2 regions of the Streptomyces sp. NPDC056128 genome follow, and region 2 is predicted to be linked to the other one. Evidence: predicted binding sites of a transcription regulator. Region 2 holds the regulator's gene; the other holds the start of a gene.
The links. Region 2 encodes HspR, which represses chaperone genes until heat shock. Its sites were predicted from a motif close to TTGAGNNNNNNNNNCTCAA; they were not measured.

Region 1 (8,534 bases), on a different contig from region 2:
CGGCAGCTTCCGGTCCCCCTTCCCACCTCCTGTTCTACGTGCGTAGCGTCTTCACCGGACCCCCGAATGGCATGCCCACGCCATGCACGGGTTCTCCTCCCCACTCGCGCATCCCCCACCGAGCACCACCACCGAGCCATCGGAGGCACGTCATGCTCGTGCACAGATCCGGATCGGCCCGCGGCCGGCGTCTCGCCGTCACCGGGATCATGCTCGCCGCCCTCTCCCTGGTCTCCGTCCTCCCCGCGCAGGCGGCGTCGGCCGCCGACACCCCGCCGCGCGGCTCGGCCCACATGGGCATGGGCGTCCTCGAACACGACGGGAGCCACGGCACCCCGGTCCCGGGCGACGCCGCCCAGACGGAGGGCGTCGACGTCTCCAGCCACCAGGGCAACGTCGCCTGGTCGACCCTGTGGAACAGCGGGTCAAGTGGGCCTACGTCAAGGCCACCGAGGGGACGTACTACACCAACCCGTACTTCGCCCAGCAGTACAACGGCTCGTACAACGTCGGGATGATCCGCGGCGCCTACCACTTCGCCACCCCGGACAGCGCGAGCGGCGCCGCCCAGGCGAACTACTTCGTCGACCACGGCGGCGGCTGGTCCAGGGACGGCAGGACGCTGCCGGGGGCGCTCGACATCGAGTGGAACCCGTACGGCGCCGCCTGCTACGGCAAGACGCAGAGCCAGATGGTCTCCTGGATCCGCGACTTCCTGAACACGTACAAGGCCCGCACCGGCCGTGACGCCGTGATCTACACGGCCACCAGCTGGTGGACCCAGTGCACCGGCAACTACGGCGGCTTCGCCGCGAACAACCCGCTGTGGATCGCCCGGTACGCCGCGTCGGTGGGCACGCTGCCGGCCGGCTGGGGCTACTACACGATGTGGCAGTACACGTCGTCCGGTCCGACGGTCGGCGACCACAACAGGTTCAACGGCGCGCTCGACCGCGTGCGGGCGCTCGCCAACGGCTGACCCGGCGTCGGCGCCGGCCGCCCGGGGTGGGGCGACCGGCGCCGGCCCGCGTCACCGGCCCCGGTCGCCGTCCCCCGCTCCGCGCCTCCCCGTCCGCACCGCGCCGACGCTCGCCGCCACCACCAGCGCGACGGCCAGGCACTGCGGCAGGGAGAGGCCCTGGTCCAGGACGAGGAAGCCGGCCAGCGCCGCGATCGCCGGGGCCAGGCTCATCAGGACCGCGAAGGTGGGTGCCGGGAGCCGCCGCAGGGCCAGGAGTTCCAGGGTGTAGGGCAGTCCGGAGGAGAGCAGGGCCACGGCCGCGCCGAGGCCGAGCACCGACGGCTGGAGCAGCGCCGTACCCGCCGACCCGATCCCCAGCGGGAGGCTCAGCAGCGCGGCCACGGTCATCGCCAGGGCCAGCCCGTCGAGGCGGGCGAAACGGGCGCCGGCCCGCGCGTTGAAGACGATGTACGCCGCCCACATCGCACCCGCGCCCAGGGCCAGGGCGACGCCCGCCGGGCTCAGTTCGGCGAAGCCCTCGTGCCCGAGGAGGGCGACCCCGGCGAGGGCCAGCGCGGCCCAGACCAGGCTCAGTGCGCGACGGGCGCCGAACACGCTCAGGGCGAGCGGGCCGAGTACTTCGAGGGTGACGGCCGGGCCGAGCGGGATCCGTTCGATCGCCTGGTAGAAGAGGAGGTTCATGCCGCCCAGGGCCACCCCGAACGCGGTGACGACGGCCCAGTCGGAGCGGCTGTGGCCACGCAGGCGGGGACGGCAGACCGCCATCAGCAGCAGCGCGGCGAGCGTCACCCGCAGCGCCACCACGCCGAAGGCACCGGCCTGCGGAAACAGCAGGGCGGCCACGGCCGAACCGAACTGCACGGAGACCGTGCCGGCCAGCACCATCGCGATGCCGGTCAGGCTGCCCGCGCCGGGCGGGGCGACGGCGGTGCGGGAGGTGGGTGTGACCGCGGGCTGCGCGGCGAGGGCCGCGGGGGTCGTCTCTGCCATGGCCCCCACGCTAGGAATCCGGGCGCGGCCCGTGAAATGCCTGTTGGTCCGCGGTTATGCTCATGAGGCATGACCATGGAGCTGCGCCACCTGCGGGCCTTCCTCGCGATCGCCGAGGAGGGCACGATCACGCGCGCCGCCGCGCGCCTGCACACCGGTCAGCCCGCGCTGTCCCGCACCCTGCGCCAGTTGGAGACCCACCTCGGCACGCGCCTCGTGGACCGTTCCACGCACCACCTGGAGCTGACGGCCGCCGGCCGCGGCTTCCGGGACCGGGCGGCGGCCGCGCTGGCCGCCGTGGACGCGGTGTTCGACCCGCGCTCGCTGGGCGCGCTGCCGCTGCGCCTCGGCCACCCCTGGGCGGCGCTCGGCGACCACACCGTCCCGCTGCTGCGCCGCTGGGACGAGGAGCACCCGGACGTACCGCTGGAGCTGCGCCGGATCGACGACCGCACGGCAGGGCTGACCCGCGGCGAGGTCGACGTGGCGCTGCTGCGCGGGGCGCTGGACGCGCCGGGACTGGTCACGGAGCTGCTGAAGCGGGAGGAGCGGGTGGCGGTGGTCCCCGCGGACAGCGAGCTGGCCGGACGGGAGACGCTGACGCTGGCGGACCTCCGGGCGTGGCCGATCGCCCTCAACACGGTGGCCGGGACCACCACCCTCGACCTGTGGCCGCCGGAGGTGCGGCCCACGGCGACGATCGAGGTCACCAACACGGACGAGTGGCTGACCGCGATCGCCGCGGGCCGGGCGGTCGGCGTCTCGACCTCGGCCACCCCGCGGCTGCACCTCCACCCCGCGATCGCGTACCGGCCCCTGACGGACGCGCCGCCGGTGCCCCTGGTGCTGGCCTGGAAGCGCGGCGTCCCGGCCCACCCGGCCATCCCCGAACTGGTCCGCCTGGCCCGCGAGGTGGTCCCGCGGGGGTAGGACCCCAGGTACGGCGAAGGCCCGGGCCCCCTCACAGGGTCCGGGCCTCCGTCTCATCCGGCAGCGTCCGTCACGCCGCGACCGGAGTCGTGCGCACCGCCCCGTTGGTCGCGGGGGCGAGCGCCAGTTCCAGCACCTGCCGGACGTCGCTGACGGCGTGGACGTCGAGCTTGTCCAGCACCTCCGCCGGGACGTCGTCCAGGTCGGGCTCGTTGCGCTTGGGGATGATCACCGTGGTGACCCCCGCCCGGTGCGCCGCGAGCAGCTTCTGCTTGACCCCGCCGATCGGCAGGACGCGTCCGGTCAGCGACACCTCGCCGGTCATCGCCACGTCGGTGCGGACCAGCCGGCCGGACAGCAGCGAGGCGAGGGCCGTGGTCATGGTGACGCCGGCGCTCGGGCCGTCCTTGGGGACCGCGCCCGCCGGGAAGTGGATGTGCGCTCCCCGGTCCTTCAGGTCGCCCACCGGCAGTTCCAGCTCGGCGCCGTGGCTGCGCAGGAAGCTCAGCGCGATCTGCGCCGACTCCTTCATCACGTCGCCCAGCTGACCGGTCAGGGTCAGCCCCGCCGCGCCCGTCTCCGGGTCGGCCAGCGACGCCTCGACGTAGAGGACGTCGCCGCCCGCGCCGGTGACCGCGAGGCCGGTGGCCACGCCGGGCACCGAGGTCCGCCGCTCGGCCGGGTCCTGGGCGGACTCGGGCACGTGGTGCGGCCGGCCGATCAGGGCGCGCAGGTCGGCGTCGGTGACGGTGAACGGCAGCTCCCGCTCGCCCAGTTCGTGCTGGGCCGCCACCTTGCGCAGCAGCCGGGCGATCGACCGCTCCAGGGTGCGCACGCCCGCCTCACGGGTGTACTCGCCCGCGAGCTTGCGCAGCGCGCCCTCGTCGACGGTGACCTCCCCGTCGTCGAGTCCGGCCCGCTCCAGCTGGCGCGGGAGCAGGTGGTCACGGGCGATGACGACCTTCTCGTCCTCGGTGTAGCCGTCCAGGCGGACCAGCTCCATGCGGTCGAGCAGCGCCTCCGGGATGGCCTCCAGGACGTTGGCGGTGGCGAGGAAGACGACGTCGGACAGGTCCAGCTCGACCTCCAGGTAGTGGTCCCGGAAGGTGTGGTTCTGGGCCGGGTCGAGGACTTCGAGCAGGGCCGCGGCGGGGTCACCGCGGAAGTCGGAGCCGACCTTGTCGATCTCGTCCAGCAGGACGACCGGGTTCATCGACCCCGCCTCCTTGATCGCCCGCACGATCCGGCCGGGCAGCGCGCCGACGTACGTACGCCGGTGGCCGCGGATCTCGGCCTCGTCGCGGACCCCGCCGAGGGCGACGCGAACGAACTCGCGGCCCATCGCGTGGGCGACGGACTCGCCGAGCGAGGTCTTGCCGACGCCGGGCGGGCCCACCAGGGCCAGTACGGCACCGCCGCGCCGGCCGCCGACCACGCCGAGGCCCCGGTCGCCGCGCCGCTTGCGCACGGCGAGGTACTCGGTGATGCGCTCCTTCACGTCCTCCAGGCCCGCGTGCTCGGCGTCGAGCACGGCCTGGGCGCCCTGGATGTCGTAGGCGTCCTCGGTGCGCTCGCTCCACGGCATCTCCAGGACCGTGTCGAGCCAGGTGCGGATCCAGGAGCCCTCGGGCGACTGGTCGGAGGACCGCTCCAGCTTGTCGACCTCCTTGAGCGCGGCCTCGCGGACCTTCTCGGGCAGGTCGGCGGCCTCGACACGGGCGCGGTAGTCGTCGGACTCCGCACCGTCCTGCTCGCCGTTGATCTCGCGCAGCTCCTTGCGCACCGCGTCGAGCTGGCGGCGCAGCAGGAACTCCCGCTGCTGCTTGTCGACGCCCTCCTGGACGTCCTTGGCGATGGTCTCGGCGACGTCCTGCTCGGCGAGGTGGTCGCGCAGCTGCTGGGTGGCGAGCTTGAGGCGGGCGACCGGGTCGGCGGTCTCCAGCAGCTCGACCTTCTGCTCGGTGGTGAGGAACGGCGAGTAACCGGAGTTGTCGGCCAGCGCGGAGACGTCGTCGATGGCCTGGACGCGGTCGACGACCTGCCAGGCGGCGCGCTTGCGCAGCCAGGCGGTGGCGAGCGCCTTGTACTCCTTCACCAGCTCGGCGACCTGGCCGGGCAGCGGGTCGGGCACGGTCTCGTCGACATGGGTGCCCTCGACCCAGAGCGCGGCGCCGGGGCCGGTGGTGCCGGCGCCGATCGCCACCCGGCCCCGGCCGCGGATCAGCGCGCCCGGGTCGCCGTCGGCCAGCCGGCCGACCTGCTCGACGGTGCCGAGGACGCCGGTGGCGGCGTGGGTGCCGTCGATGCGCGGGACGAGCAGGACCTTGGGTTTGCCGGGCTCGGACCGGGCGGCGGCCTGGGCGGCCTCCACCGCGGCCCGTACCTCGGCGTCGCTCAGGTCCAGGGGGACGACCATGCCGGGCAGGACCACGTCGTCGTCGAGCGGCAGCACGGGCAGGGTGAGCGGTGTGAAGGCGGCGGACTCAGCAGCCATGATCTCCCCTTCGGCAGTCAAGTTGAGTTACATCGACTCAATGAAAGGGAGTCCCCGATTGTTCCCCCGAGGCCGTTCGCTGTGAGCGATCAACGGTCGGGGCGCCCGGAGCCGGTGCAGGAAAAGCGCTCCCGGCCCGCGCGGCATTCCTGCCAGGATGGGCCGATGGCCATCACTTCCCCCGACTTCCGCGAGGCCCCCGAGGTGCTGGACCGGCGTGAGGGCCCGTACGGCGAGGTCGTCCTGCGCCGGCACGGGGCGCTGCTCCAGATCATCGCGAACGGCTGCTTCCTGATGGACACCTCCGACGGGCGCTCCGAGCGGCGGCTGGTCGACGCGGCGGCCGACGCGCTCGCCGGGTCCGGCGGACCGGCCGCGCCGCACCTGCTCATCGGGGGACTCGGCGTCGGCTTCTCGCTCGCGCACGCGGCGGCCGACCCCCGCTGGGGCCGGATCGCGGTCGTCGAACGCGAGCCCGCCGTCATCGACTGGCACCGCGACGGGCCGCTCTCCGCGCTGTCCGGGCGGGCGCTGGCCGATCCGCGCGCGGAGATCGTCGAGACGGACCTGGTGACCTACGTCAATGAGACTTCCGACACGTACGACGCGCTCTGCCTGGACATCGACAACGGCCCCGGCTGGACCGTCACCGAGGGCAACGACGGACTGTACGGACCGTCCGGACTGGCGGGCTGCGCACGGCTGTTGAGGCCCGGCGGGGTACTTGCCGTATGGTCTGCGCAGCCCTCTCCGGAATTCGAAGAAACCTTGCGTAATGCCGGTTTCCAGCAGGTGCGTACCGAAGAGATCCCCGTTGCCCGGGGCGTTCCGGACGTCGTCCACCTCGGCGTCGGTCCTGGATAGCAATGCCGTGGGGACTCCCCGTACGCTGCTGCTCTGACACGGATCATTCAAGCGTCAATCGCAGTCATGGGATCACCCCACGGATTCCGGAAAGCACACCTCAGGGGCGGGCGATGGAGCAGACACAGACCTCCCACAACGGCTCGGCCGCGGCCACCCAGGGCGCACAGCGCCGGGTGCTGGTGGTCGAGGACGACCAGACGATCGTGGACGCCATCGCGACCCGCCTGCGCGCGGAGGGGTTCCTGGTGCAGACGGCGGGCGACGGTCCGTCCGCCGTCGACACGGCCGAGGCATGGCAGCCGGACCTGCTGATCCTCGACATCATGCTGCCGGGCTTCGACGGCCTGGAGGTCTGCCGCCGTGTGCAGGCCCAGCGGCCGGTGCCGGTGATGATGCTCACCGCGCGCGACGACGAGACGGACATGCTGGTCGGGCTCGGCGTGGGTGCCGACGACTACATGACCAAGCCGTTCTCGATGCGCGAGCTGGCCGCGCGCGTGCACGTGCTGCTGCGCCGGGTGGAGCGGGCCGTCGTGGCCGCCTCGACGCCGCGCAGCGGCATCCTGCGCCTCGGCGAGCTGGAGATCGACCACGCGCAGCGCCGGGTGCGCGTGCGCAGCGAGGACGTCCACCTCACCCCCACCGAGTTCGACCTGCTGGTCTGCCTGGCGAACACCCCGCGCGCGGTGCTCTCCCGTGAGCAGCTGCTGGCCGAGGTGTGGGACTGGGCGGACGCCTCCGGCACCCGGACCGTGGACAGCCACATCAAGGCGCTGCGCCGGAAGATCGGCGCCGAGCGCATCCGTACGGTGCACGGCGTGGGCTACGCGCTGGAGACGCCGACGCCATGAGCCGAGGGCGGGAGGCCGCACGGAGGAGCCCCGGCCCCCGAAACTCCGGGGAGCCCTGGGGCGGCGTACGCCCGTTCTCGGTCAAGACCAAGCTGGGCGCGCTGGTCGTCACGTCGGTGCTGATCACCACCGGTCTCTCGGTGATCGCGGTGCACACCAAGACGGAGCTGCGCTTCATCACGGTCTTCTCGATGATCGCCACGCTGCTGATCACCCAGTTCGTGGCGCACTCGCTGACCGCGCCGCTGGACGAGATGAACGCGGTGGCCCGGTCCATCTCGCACGGCGACTACACGCGCCGAGTGCGCGAGAACCGCCGCGACGAGCTGGGCGACCTGGCCGTCACCATCAACCGCATGGCGGACGACCTGGAGGCGCAGGACCTCCAGCGCAAGGAGCTGGTCGCGAACGTCTCGCACGAGCTGCGCACCCCCATCGCGGGCCTGCGCGCGGTGCTGGAGAACATCGTCGACGGCGTCACCGAGGCCGATCCGGAGACCATGCGGACCGCGCTCGGCCAGACCGAGCGGCTCGGCCGGCTGGTGGAGACGCTGCTGGACCTCTCCCGCCTGGACAACGGCGTGATACCGCTGCGCAGGCGGCGCTTCGAGGTGTGGCCGTACCTCTCCGGCGTGCTCAAGGAGGCCAACATGGTCGCGTCGGCCCGCGCGGGCATCGCCTCCGGCTCGGGCAACCACACACGTACCGACGTGCACCTGGCGCTCGACGTCTTCCCGCCGGAGCTGACCGCGCACGCCGACCCCGAGCGCATCCACCAGGTCGTCGCCAACCTCATCGACAACGCGGTCAAGCACAGCCCGCCGCACGGCCGCGTGACGGTCCGGGCGCGCCGCGGGGAGCTGCCCGAATCGCTCGAGCTGGAGGTTCTCGACGAGGGTCCCGGCATTCCGCGCTCGGAGTGGCGCCGGGTGTTCGAGCGGTTCAACCGGGGTTCGGTGTCCCGGCCGCACGGTCCCGGCAGCGACGGCGGCACCGGTCTGGGCCTCGCGATCGCGCGCTGGGCGGTGGATCTGCACGGCGGCCGGATCGGCGTGGCCGAATCCGAGCGCGGCTGCCGGATTCTCATCACTCTTCCGGGCCTGCCGTCGACGCCGGGTTGACGTAGGGTTCGAAGCGGAGCTTCAAGATCCACGAGTATCCGCCCTGGCGGACACGTGTGATCAGGGACAGGCCCGCGTTTTCCCGGCGCCGGGTCCCGCTCCGCCCTTCCCACGCGCAGCAGAACCTCGCTTGTTTCCCGCCATTTCCAGCGCCGAAACACCGTCTGCAATGTGACTTACGCGACGATGAACGGGCCCGACCTGACCTTCGGGGTCGGCAAGGCGTAGCCTTGATTCCCGCTGTCCACCATCTTGTGAAGCGGAAGAGGGCGGTTCTCGCCGTGTCGCCACAGTCCCCC
Region 2 (8,534 bases):
ACGCCCCTCGTGCAGGTGCAGCCGCACATCGGCACGGCCCGCCACCAGGGGGTCGTGCGTCACCACCACCAACGCACACCCGTGTTCGCGCGGGGTACTGAACAACAGGTCGGCCACGGACTCCCGTTGCTCTCCGTCCAAGGCTCCGGTCGGTTCGTCGGCCAGCAGCAGTTCGGGGGTGTTGACCAGGGCGCGGCCCACCGCGACGCGCTGCCTCTCGCCGCCCGACAGGTCACGCGTGTCCGCGGCCCCGGGCACACCGAGGCGGGTGAGCAGGGACTCGGCGCGGGAGCGGGCTTCGGCCACCGCCTCCCCGGCGAGCAGGCTCGCGATCATCACGTTCTCCACCGGCGTGAGTTCGGGCAGCAGCTCGCCGAACTGGAAGACCATGCCCACGTGCCGCCGCCGGTGCGCGGCGAGGGCCCGCGCGGACAGCCGGGTCACGTCCTGCCCCACGACCTCCACACGACCCGACTGCGGGCGAATCAGCCCCATGACGCACATCAGCAGGGTCGACTTCCCGCTCCCGGACGGCCCCATCACGGAGACGGAACTACCCGGCGGCACGGTGAGATCGGCACCGGCGAGCAGACTCCGGCCGGACACGCCGTAGACCACCTCGCTCAGCCGCAGAACAGGGGGACGGGGGGTTGAGGTCACGCGGAGCTCCCTTGGTCGGGGGGATCACTCGATGTGTACGTCGCTGACAACGCATGCCTGACCGAGGGGCCGGGTCGGCCCCTCGGTCAGGCAGTGGTCGGGCTGCGTGGGCGGGACTGCGTCAGCCCGAGTGCCAACTGGTGTGCCAGTCGGGCAGGTTGTTGCGGGCCACCGTGCCGCGGGCCTTGTAGATCTCGGAGTGCCTACCGCTCTCGACGGTGCCCCTGTTCCCGTCGTTGTCGGAAGGACCGTTCGGGCCGTTCTTGTTCCACAGGGTCAGCTTGGTGCCCGAGTGGGCCACACGGTAGTACTCCGCCTTCACCCAGTGGCTGGAACCCGTGTCCTTGATGTTCATGATGGACCGGTTGCCCTCGGTCCAGAACCGGAGTTCGCCGCTGTAGGAGTGCGGGCCGATCTCGTACGCGAAGGCGGGCGTCGCCGTGCTCAGGGCCAGGGCGGCGATGGCCCCGACCCCGAGCCGTCGAGCGATTCTGACGTTCACTGAAGTGTGTCCCCTCGTCTGACGGAGTACCCGTGCCGCGACAGGCGGCAGGGAGGGAAACGCACCGCGGAGAGCCGTGCGTTTCCTGTGGCTCCCAGACTGCTCGGGGACGATCGAACGGAGAATCCACCCGTTGGGGGGTGTGAACGCGCCCCCCGCCCTGCCGGGGGGGTGGACTGCCTACTTCAGGCCGATCTCCGCGCAAGCGTCCGCGTACTTCGCCGTGCAGATGTCGCTGACCTTGTAGAAGCCGTCCGCGATGACCGTCTCGTCGATGTTGCCCTGGGTGAGGGCGACGACGGGGACGAGCTGGGCGGGGATGCCCTTGTGGGTGGGGCTGTCGACCTTGTCGCGGGCGAGTGCGTCGAACTGGATGTCCCGGCCCTGGACCCGTGCCACGGCCATCTCCGCGGCGTTCTCGGCCTCCTGCGGGTAGGACTTGTAGACGCTCATGTACTGCTCGCCGGTGACGATCCGCTGCACCGCGGCGAGTTCCGCGTCCTGGCCGGTGATCGGCGGCAGGTCGGTGACGCCCGCGTCCTCCAGGGCCTTGATGATGCCGCCCGCCATGCCGTCGTTGGCGGAGTAGACGCCCGCGATGTTGTTCTTGCCGATCTTCTCGATCGCCTCGGTCATGTTCGCCTCGGCGTTCTCCGGCTTCCAGTCCTTGGTGTCGAAGGACTGGGCGATCGTCACCTTGCCGTTCAGCTCGGACATCGCGCCGGCCTTGAACTGCTTGGCGTTCGGGTCGGTGGGCGAGCCGTTCATCATGACGACCTTGTCGGAGCTGTCCGCGCCACCGAGCGCGTCGAGCAGGGAGCGGCCCTGCACCTCGCCGACCAGCTCGTTGTCGAAGGAGATGTACGCGTCGATCGGGCCCTCGGCCAGCCGGTCGTAGGCGATGACCGGGATGCCGGCGTCCTTGGCCTTCTGCACGCCGTCCCCGATGGACTGCGAGTCGACCGCGTCCAGCACGATCACGTCGACCTTGTCGTCGATCATCTGCTGCATCTGCTCGGCCTGCTTCGACGCGCTCGCCTCGGCGTTGGCGTACTTGACGTTGCCCGCGTCGTTCGTGAGCTCGCCGACCTTGGCCTTGAAGAAGGGGTAGTCGAACTGCTCGTAGCGCGTGTTCGCCTTCTCCGGCAGCAGCAGCCCCACGGTGATGTCGTTGCCCTTGGTCGGGCTCGCCTCGTCGCTGCTCTCCGTCGCGCCGAGCACGCCGCAGCCGGCCAGCACGAGGGACATCGAGGTGGCAGCCATGGTGATGGCGATACGGCGCATGTGAGGGCTCACTTCAGGTGCGATTCGGGACGTGGGTACAGCAGTGCGACCCATGTGACTGAAAAGCCAACGCTTCACCCACCATCGGCGTCAAGGGGAACCACTTAACGAGATGGGCACAGTACGTTCCACTTATCCGGCGAAAGTTCTGCGAACAGTGTGCGGAGATCTTCCGGGAGCGCTCTCACGCCCCGGTCACACCTGGGTGCACAACGCGCGGGCGCCCATGGGCGTCTGACGTACTGAGCCCCGGTCGCACACCGACCACCTGACGCATACCGACCACCCGTCAGCCACCGCACGGCGAAGGAAGACCGCATGGCCCACGTCACCGAGGACGCGCGCTTCGGCGCCCTGACCGTCCGGCTGGACACCGGCCTCGGGGAGGTCACCGTCGAGGGCGACGCGCTGCCCCGCGTCGAGCTGCGCCGCGCGGAGGGCACGGAGACCGACGAGCACACCCCCGTCGGCACCCGGGACGGCAGCCGGCTCACGCTGACCGTCGACGGCGAGGAGGCCGTGATCAGCCCGTCGAAGGGGCGGCTGACCCGGCGCTCGTTCGCCGTCGACGTCCGGTACGCCGGCCGCACCTGGCGCCTGGTGCCCGACTCGGCCCTGGGCAGCCGCCTCTCGCGCGACGGGGAGCACGTGGGGGACTTCTCCGGTGACGGCGAGGGACGAGGCCACGTGCGGGCGGAGTGGCGCGAGGACGCCGGGTGCGAGGCCCTGGACGCGTCCCTCGGCTACGCGCTGGCCACCGCGTTCGGCACCGGCGCCCAGTCCATGTGGACGCTGGCCGTCGACGCGGCCGGCGAGCTGCTTCCCGGCTGACGCCGGCTCGGGGGGGCGCGAGCGGGTGGCGCACGCGAAGGGGCCCGGGAGCGGCGCGCTTAGTGCGCGCCCCCGGGCCCCTTCAATGGCGCCGTCAGTCCGACTGCTGCCGCTTGGGCCGCCACACGACCAGGGCGCTGGTCTGCTGCACCTCCTGGTACGGGACCAGGTCACGGCGGTACGACGCGTGCACCGCCGCCTCGCGCTGGCGCATCGCCGTCGCCGCCCCGTCGAGGGCGTCGGCCATCTCCGCCACGCGGGCCTGCAACGCGGCGACCTGGTTCTCCAGTTCGATGATGCGCTTGATTCCGGCCAGGTTGATTCCCTCGTCCTGCGACAGCTGCTGCACCGTGCGGAGCAGCTCGATGTCACGGGCCGAGTAGCGCCGGCCGCGCCCGGCCGTGCGGTCCGGGGAGACCAGGCCGAGGCGGTCGTACTGGCGCAGGGTCTGCGGGTGCAGACCGGAGAGCTGGGCCGCCACCGAGATGACGTAGACCGGGGTCTCCTCGGTCAGTTCATACGGGTTGCGTCGACGACCGTCCATCCCCATCAAGCTCCCTTCGCGGCCTGGAACAACTCCGCCCGCGGATCCTCGTCCGCGGTCGCCTCGCGATACGCCTCAAGCGCGTCACGAGCCTTCCCCGTCAGGTCCTTCGGAACACTCACCTCGACGGTGACCAGAAGGTCGCCCCGGCTGCCGTCCTTGCGGACCGCGCCCTTGCCGCGGGCCCGCATGGTACGCCCGTTGGGCGTGCCCGGCGGAAGCTTCAGCGTGACGGGCGGACCGCCCAGGGTCGGCACCCGGACCTCGCCGCCGAGGGCCGCCTCGGCGTAGGTGACCGGGACGGTGACCGTGAGGTTGTCGCCCCTGCGGCCGAAGACGGAGTGGTCCTTGACGTGCACGACCACGTACAGGTCGCCTGCCGGGCCGCCCCGCTCGCCCGGCGTGCCCTTGCCGCGCAGCCGGATGCGCTGCCCGTCCGACACCCCGGCCGGGATGCGGACCTGCATCGTCCGCGAGGACTTGGCGCGTCCGGAGCCCTTGCAGACGTCGCAGGGGTCCTCGGCGATCAGGCCGCGGCCCTTGCAGTCCGGGCACGGGTCGGTGAGCGAGAAGCCGCCGCCCGAGCCCCGCGCGACCTGGCCGGTGCCGACGCAGGTCGGGCACACGCGCGGTGTGCCGTTCTTGTCGCCGGTCCCCGAACAGGCCTTGCAGGGCGCCTGCGAGGACATCCGCAGCGGGACCGTGGCGCCCTCGATGGCCTCCGTGAAGCTCAGCGTGACCTCGGACTCGATGTCCTGGCCGCGCCGCGGCTGGGTCCGCGTGCCGGTGCCGGGACCGCCACCGGTGCGGTTGAACAGGCCGCCGAAGACGTCCCCGAGCCCGCCGCCGAAGCCGCCGGCGCCGCCTCCCTGGCCCCCGCCCTGGGCGCCGCCTCCGAAGAGGTCGCCCAGGTCGAAGTTGAAGGTGCCGCCGCCGCCCGCGCCCGGCCCCGGACGGAATCCGCCGTTGCCGAAGAGGGCGCGGGCCTCGTCGTACTCCTTGCGCTTCTTGGGGTCACCGAGGATGTCGTTGGCCTCGGAAATCTCCTTGAAGCGCTCCTCCGCCCTGACGTTCCCCTTGTTGGCGTCCGGGTGGTACTCGCGGGCGAGCTTCCGGTACGCCTTCTTGATCTCGGCCTCGGTGGCGTCCTTGGGGACGCCGAGGACCTTGTAGTAGTCCTTCTCGATGAAGTCCTTGGTGCTCATCCCCGACGTCCCTCCTTCCCGCTTCGCCTACTGACGTCAGCCCTCCTCCGGGCCACCGCTCTCCTTGTTCTCCGGGGAGTCGGAGCCGTCCTTGGCCTCGGTGCTCTCCTCGGCCGGCTTGACGGTCTGCGCGCCGGGCTGCGGCTCGGCGACGGCCACCCGCGCGGGGCGGATGGTGCGCTCGCCGATCCGGTACCCCGGCTGGAGGATCGCCACGCAGGTCGTCTCGGTGACGTCCGGTGCGTAGGAGTGCATCAGGGCCTCGTGGATCGTCGGGTCGAAGGGCTCGCCCTCCTTGCCGAACTGCTGGAGGCCCATCTTGGCGATGACCGTCTCCAGCGACTCCGCGACGGACTTGAAGCCACCGACCAGCTCCCCGTGTTCCCGGGCGCGGCCGATGTCGTCCAGCATCGGGAGCAGCTCGGTCAGGAGGTTCGCGACGGCGACCTCCTTGACCGCGACGCGGTCCCGCTCCACGCGGCGGCGGTAGTTCTGGTACTCGGCCTGGAGCCGCTGGAGGTCCGCCGTGCGCTCGTTGAGCGCCGTACGCACCTGGTCCAGCTGGGCCACCAGGCCCGCGTTCTCGCTCGCGTCCCCGGCCGGGGCCGCGCCCTCCTCCGAAGAGGGGGCGGCGGCCTTCGGCTCGGCGTCGTCAGGGCTGGCGCCGGAGGGGACGTCGGGCTTCTCTTCGAAGCCCGGGGTCTCCTCCGTCACGCGGCACCGTCCTTGCGCTCGTCGTCCACGATCTCGGCGTCGACGACGTCGTCGTCGGCCTTGTCGCCGTCACCGGCGGTGGCACCGGCGCCCGGGGCCTCGCCACCGGCGGCCTGCGCGCCCTGGGCGTCGGCGTACATGGCCTGGCCCAGCTTCTGCGAGACGGCGGCGACCTTCTCCGTGGCGGTGCGGATCTCGGCGGTGTCCTCGCCCTTGAGCTTCTCCTTCAGCTCGGCGACGGACTCCTCGACCTCGGTCTTGATCTCGCCCGGGACCTTGTCCTCGTTGTCCTTGAGGAACTTCTCCGTCTGGTAGACGAGCTGCTCGCCCTGGTTGCGGGACTCGGCGGCCTCGCGGCGGGCGTGGTCCTCCTCCGCGTACTTCTCGGCCTCCTGGCGCATCCGGTCGACCTCGTCCTTCGGCAGCGAGGAGCCGCCGGTGACGGTCATCTTCTGCTCCTTGCCCGTGCCCAGGTCCTTCGCGGTCACGTGCATGATGCCGTTGGCGTCGATGTCGAAGGCGACCTCGATCTGCGGGACGCCGCGGGGCGCCGGCGGCAGACCGGTCAGCTCGAACATCCCGAGCTTCTTGTTGTACGCCGCGATCTCGCGCTCGCCCTGGTAGACCTGGATCTGCACGGAGGGCTGGTTGTCCTCGGCGGTGGTGAAGATCTCCGAACGCTTCGTCGGGATCGTCGTGTTCCGCTCGATCAGCTTGGTCATGATGCCGCCCTTGGTCTCGATACCGAGGGACAGCGGGGTGACGTCGAGGAGCAGGACGTCCTTGACCTCGCCCTTGAGGACACCGGCCTGCAGGGCGGCGCCGATGGCGACGACCTCGTCCGGGTTGACGCCCTTGTTGGCGTCCTTGCCGCCGGTCAGCTCCTTGACCAGCTCGGCGACGGCCGGCATACGGGTCGAGCCGCCGACGAGAACGACGTGGTCGATCTCGGACAGCTGGATCCCGGCGTCCTTGATGACGTTGTGGAACGGCGTCTTGCAGCGCTCCAGCAGGTCGGCCGAGAGCTGCTGGAACTGCGCCCGGGTGAGCTTCTCGTCCAGGTGCAGCGGGCCCTCGGCGGAGGCCGTGATGTAGGGCAGGTTGATCGAGGTCTCGGTGGACGAGGACAGCTCGATCTTGGCCTTCTCGGCGGCCTCGCGGAGGCGCTGGAGGGCCATCTTGTCCTTGGACAGGTCCACGCCGTGACCGGCCTGGAACTGCTTCACCAGGTAGTCGACGACGCGCTGGTCCCAGTCGTCACCACCGAGGTGGTTGTCACCGTTGGTGGCCTTCACCTCGACGACGCCGTCGCCGATCTCCAGGAGCGAGACGTCGAAGGTGCCGCCACCGAGGTCGAAGACGAGGATGATCTGCTCGTCCTTGTCGAGGCCGTACGCCAGCGCGGCGGCCGTCGGCTCGTTGACGATGCGCAGGACGTTCAGGCCCGCGATCTCGCCGGCCTCCTTGGTGGCCTGGCGCTCGGCGTCGTTGAAGTACGCCGGGACGGTGATGACCGCGTCGGTCACCTTCTCGCCCAGGTAGGACTCGGCGTCCCGCTTCAGCTTCTGCAGCACGAAGGCGCTGATCTGCTGCGGGTTGAAGTCCTTGCCGTCCAGGTTGATCTTCCAGTCGGTGCCCATGTGGCGCTTGACCGACCGGATGGTCCTGTCGACGTTCGTGACCGCCTGACGCTTGGCCACCTCGCCGACCAGCACCTCACCGTTCTTGGCGAAGGCGACGACGGACGGCGTGGTCCTGGCGCCCTCGGCGTTGGTGATGACGGTGGGCTCGCCGCCCTCCAGAACGCTGACGACGGAATTAGTCGTGCCCAGGTCGATGCCGACCGCACGTGCCATGGTGAATAACCTCCAGCTGACTTGAGTGGAACAGGCTCAAGTGTGCATGACGGCCTTCGCGCGGTCAACGTAGGTGAGTCGAGCCGACTCAACTCTTATCCGTTCCTTACGCGCAACGGCGCGCTGACCTGGGCTTCTTCGGTGCGTCTGGCCTGACGAACCGGGAAAATCGACCCTCGGGAGGATGCACCCCTAGGGGGTCCGATCGCCTCGGGAGGCACCGGGGACTCCGTACGCGGCCGCCGCACCCGCGCCTGCGGCCGACCGGACACCGGCCCCTCCGCCTGCGCCTGCGCCCGCGCCTGGGGCCGACCGGGCGTCTGTCCCGGCACCCCTGCCGCCCCTGCCCCGCGCCGCGGCCCGTACACCCGCACCCGCAGCAGTCCCGCCAGCGCGGCGACCGCACCGCCCGCCACCCACCACACCGCCGTCCCGTCCAGCCGGCCGGTGTGCACGAGCACACCCACGAGCACCGCGCCGCACGAGACCACGCCGACGACCAGCGCGGCGCCCTGCGGAGTGAGCCCGAGCCGGCGCAGCCGGTGGGCGAGATGGTCGGGTCCGGCCCGCAGCGGCGGCCGCCCGGCCAGCCGGCGCGAGAGCAGGACGAGTACGACGTCCAGGCAGGCCGGCACGGTCAGCGCGAACAGCACCGCCGTACCACTCACGGGCGCGTGCCCCACGCGGGTGAACACCGCGGCCCCGGCCAGCAGGAACCCCGCGAAGAGCGCCCCGCACGCACCGAGCGCGATCCGCGCGGGATGCCAGTTGTGCAGCAGCAGTCCGGTCAGCGCGGCGGCCAGCGCGAGCAGCGCCACCGCCAGCCCGTCGCGCAGCTCCGCCGCGGCACAGGCGGCGACCCCGAAGGCGGTCACGACCCCCACCGTGCCGGCCACCCCGTCGGCGTGGTCGAGCCCCCGGAAGGCGGAGGCGACCAG

Region 1: the regulator HspR is predicted to act here: its motif matches at 5,419-5,437, upstream of lon (endopeptidase La).

What each region holds. Positions count from the first base shown of each region.
Region 1 covers NZ_JBHJVQ010000016.1:82,474-91,007, reverse strand. Annotated here, with positions in the region: partial or broken gene ACFC1X_RS26020 (lysozyme) at 153-979, shown strand; gene ACFC1X_RS26015 (DMT family transporter) at 1,031-1,972, opposite strand; gene ACFC1X_RS26010 (LysR family transcriptional regulator) at 2,042-2,902, shown strand; gene lon (endopeptidase La) at 2,973-5,396, opposite strand; gene ACFC1X_RS26000 (spermidine synthase) at 5,562-6,260, shown strand; gene ACFC1X_RS25995 (response regulator transcription factor) at 6,374-7,114, shown strand; gene ACFC1X_RS25990 (sensor histidine kinase) at 7,111-8,235, shown strand; gene ACFC1X_RS25985 (multifunctional oxoglutarate decarboxylase/oxoglutarate dehydrogenase thiamine pyrophosphate-binding subunit/dihydrolipoyllysine-residue succinyltransferase subunit) at 8,517-8,534, shown strand, end outside.
Region 2 covers NZ_JBHJVQ010000008.1:205,069-213,602, reverse strand. Annotated here, with positions in the region: gene ACFC1X_RS18780 (ABC transporter ATP-binding protein) at 1-660, opposite strand, end outside; gene ACFC1X_RS18775 (hypothetical protein) at 782-1,162, opposite strand; gene ACFC1X_RS18770 (sugar ABC transporter substrate-binding protein) at 1,343-2,425, opposite strand; gene ACFC1X_RS18765 (hypothetical protein) at 2,765-3,277, shown strand; gene ACFC1X_RS18760 (heat shock protein transcriptional repressor HspR) at 3,372-3,821, opposite strand; gene dnaJ (molecular chaperone DnaJ) at 3,827-5,026, opposite strand; gene grpE (nucleotide exchange factor GrpE) at 5,063-5,740, opposite strand; gene dnaK (molecular chaperone DnaK) at 5,737-7,596, opposite strand; gene ACFC1X_RS18740 (MraY family glycosyltransferase) at 7,692-8,534, opposite strand, start outside.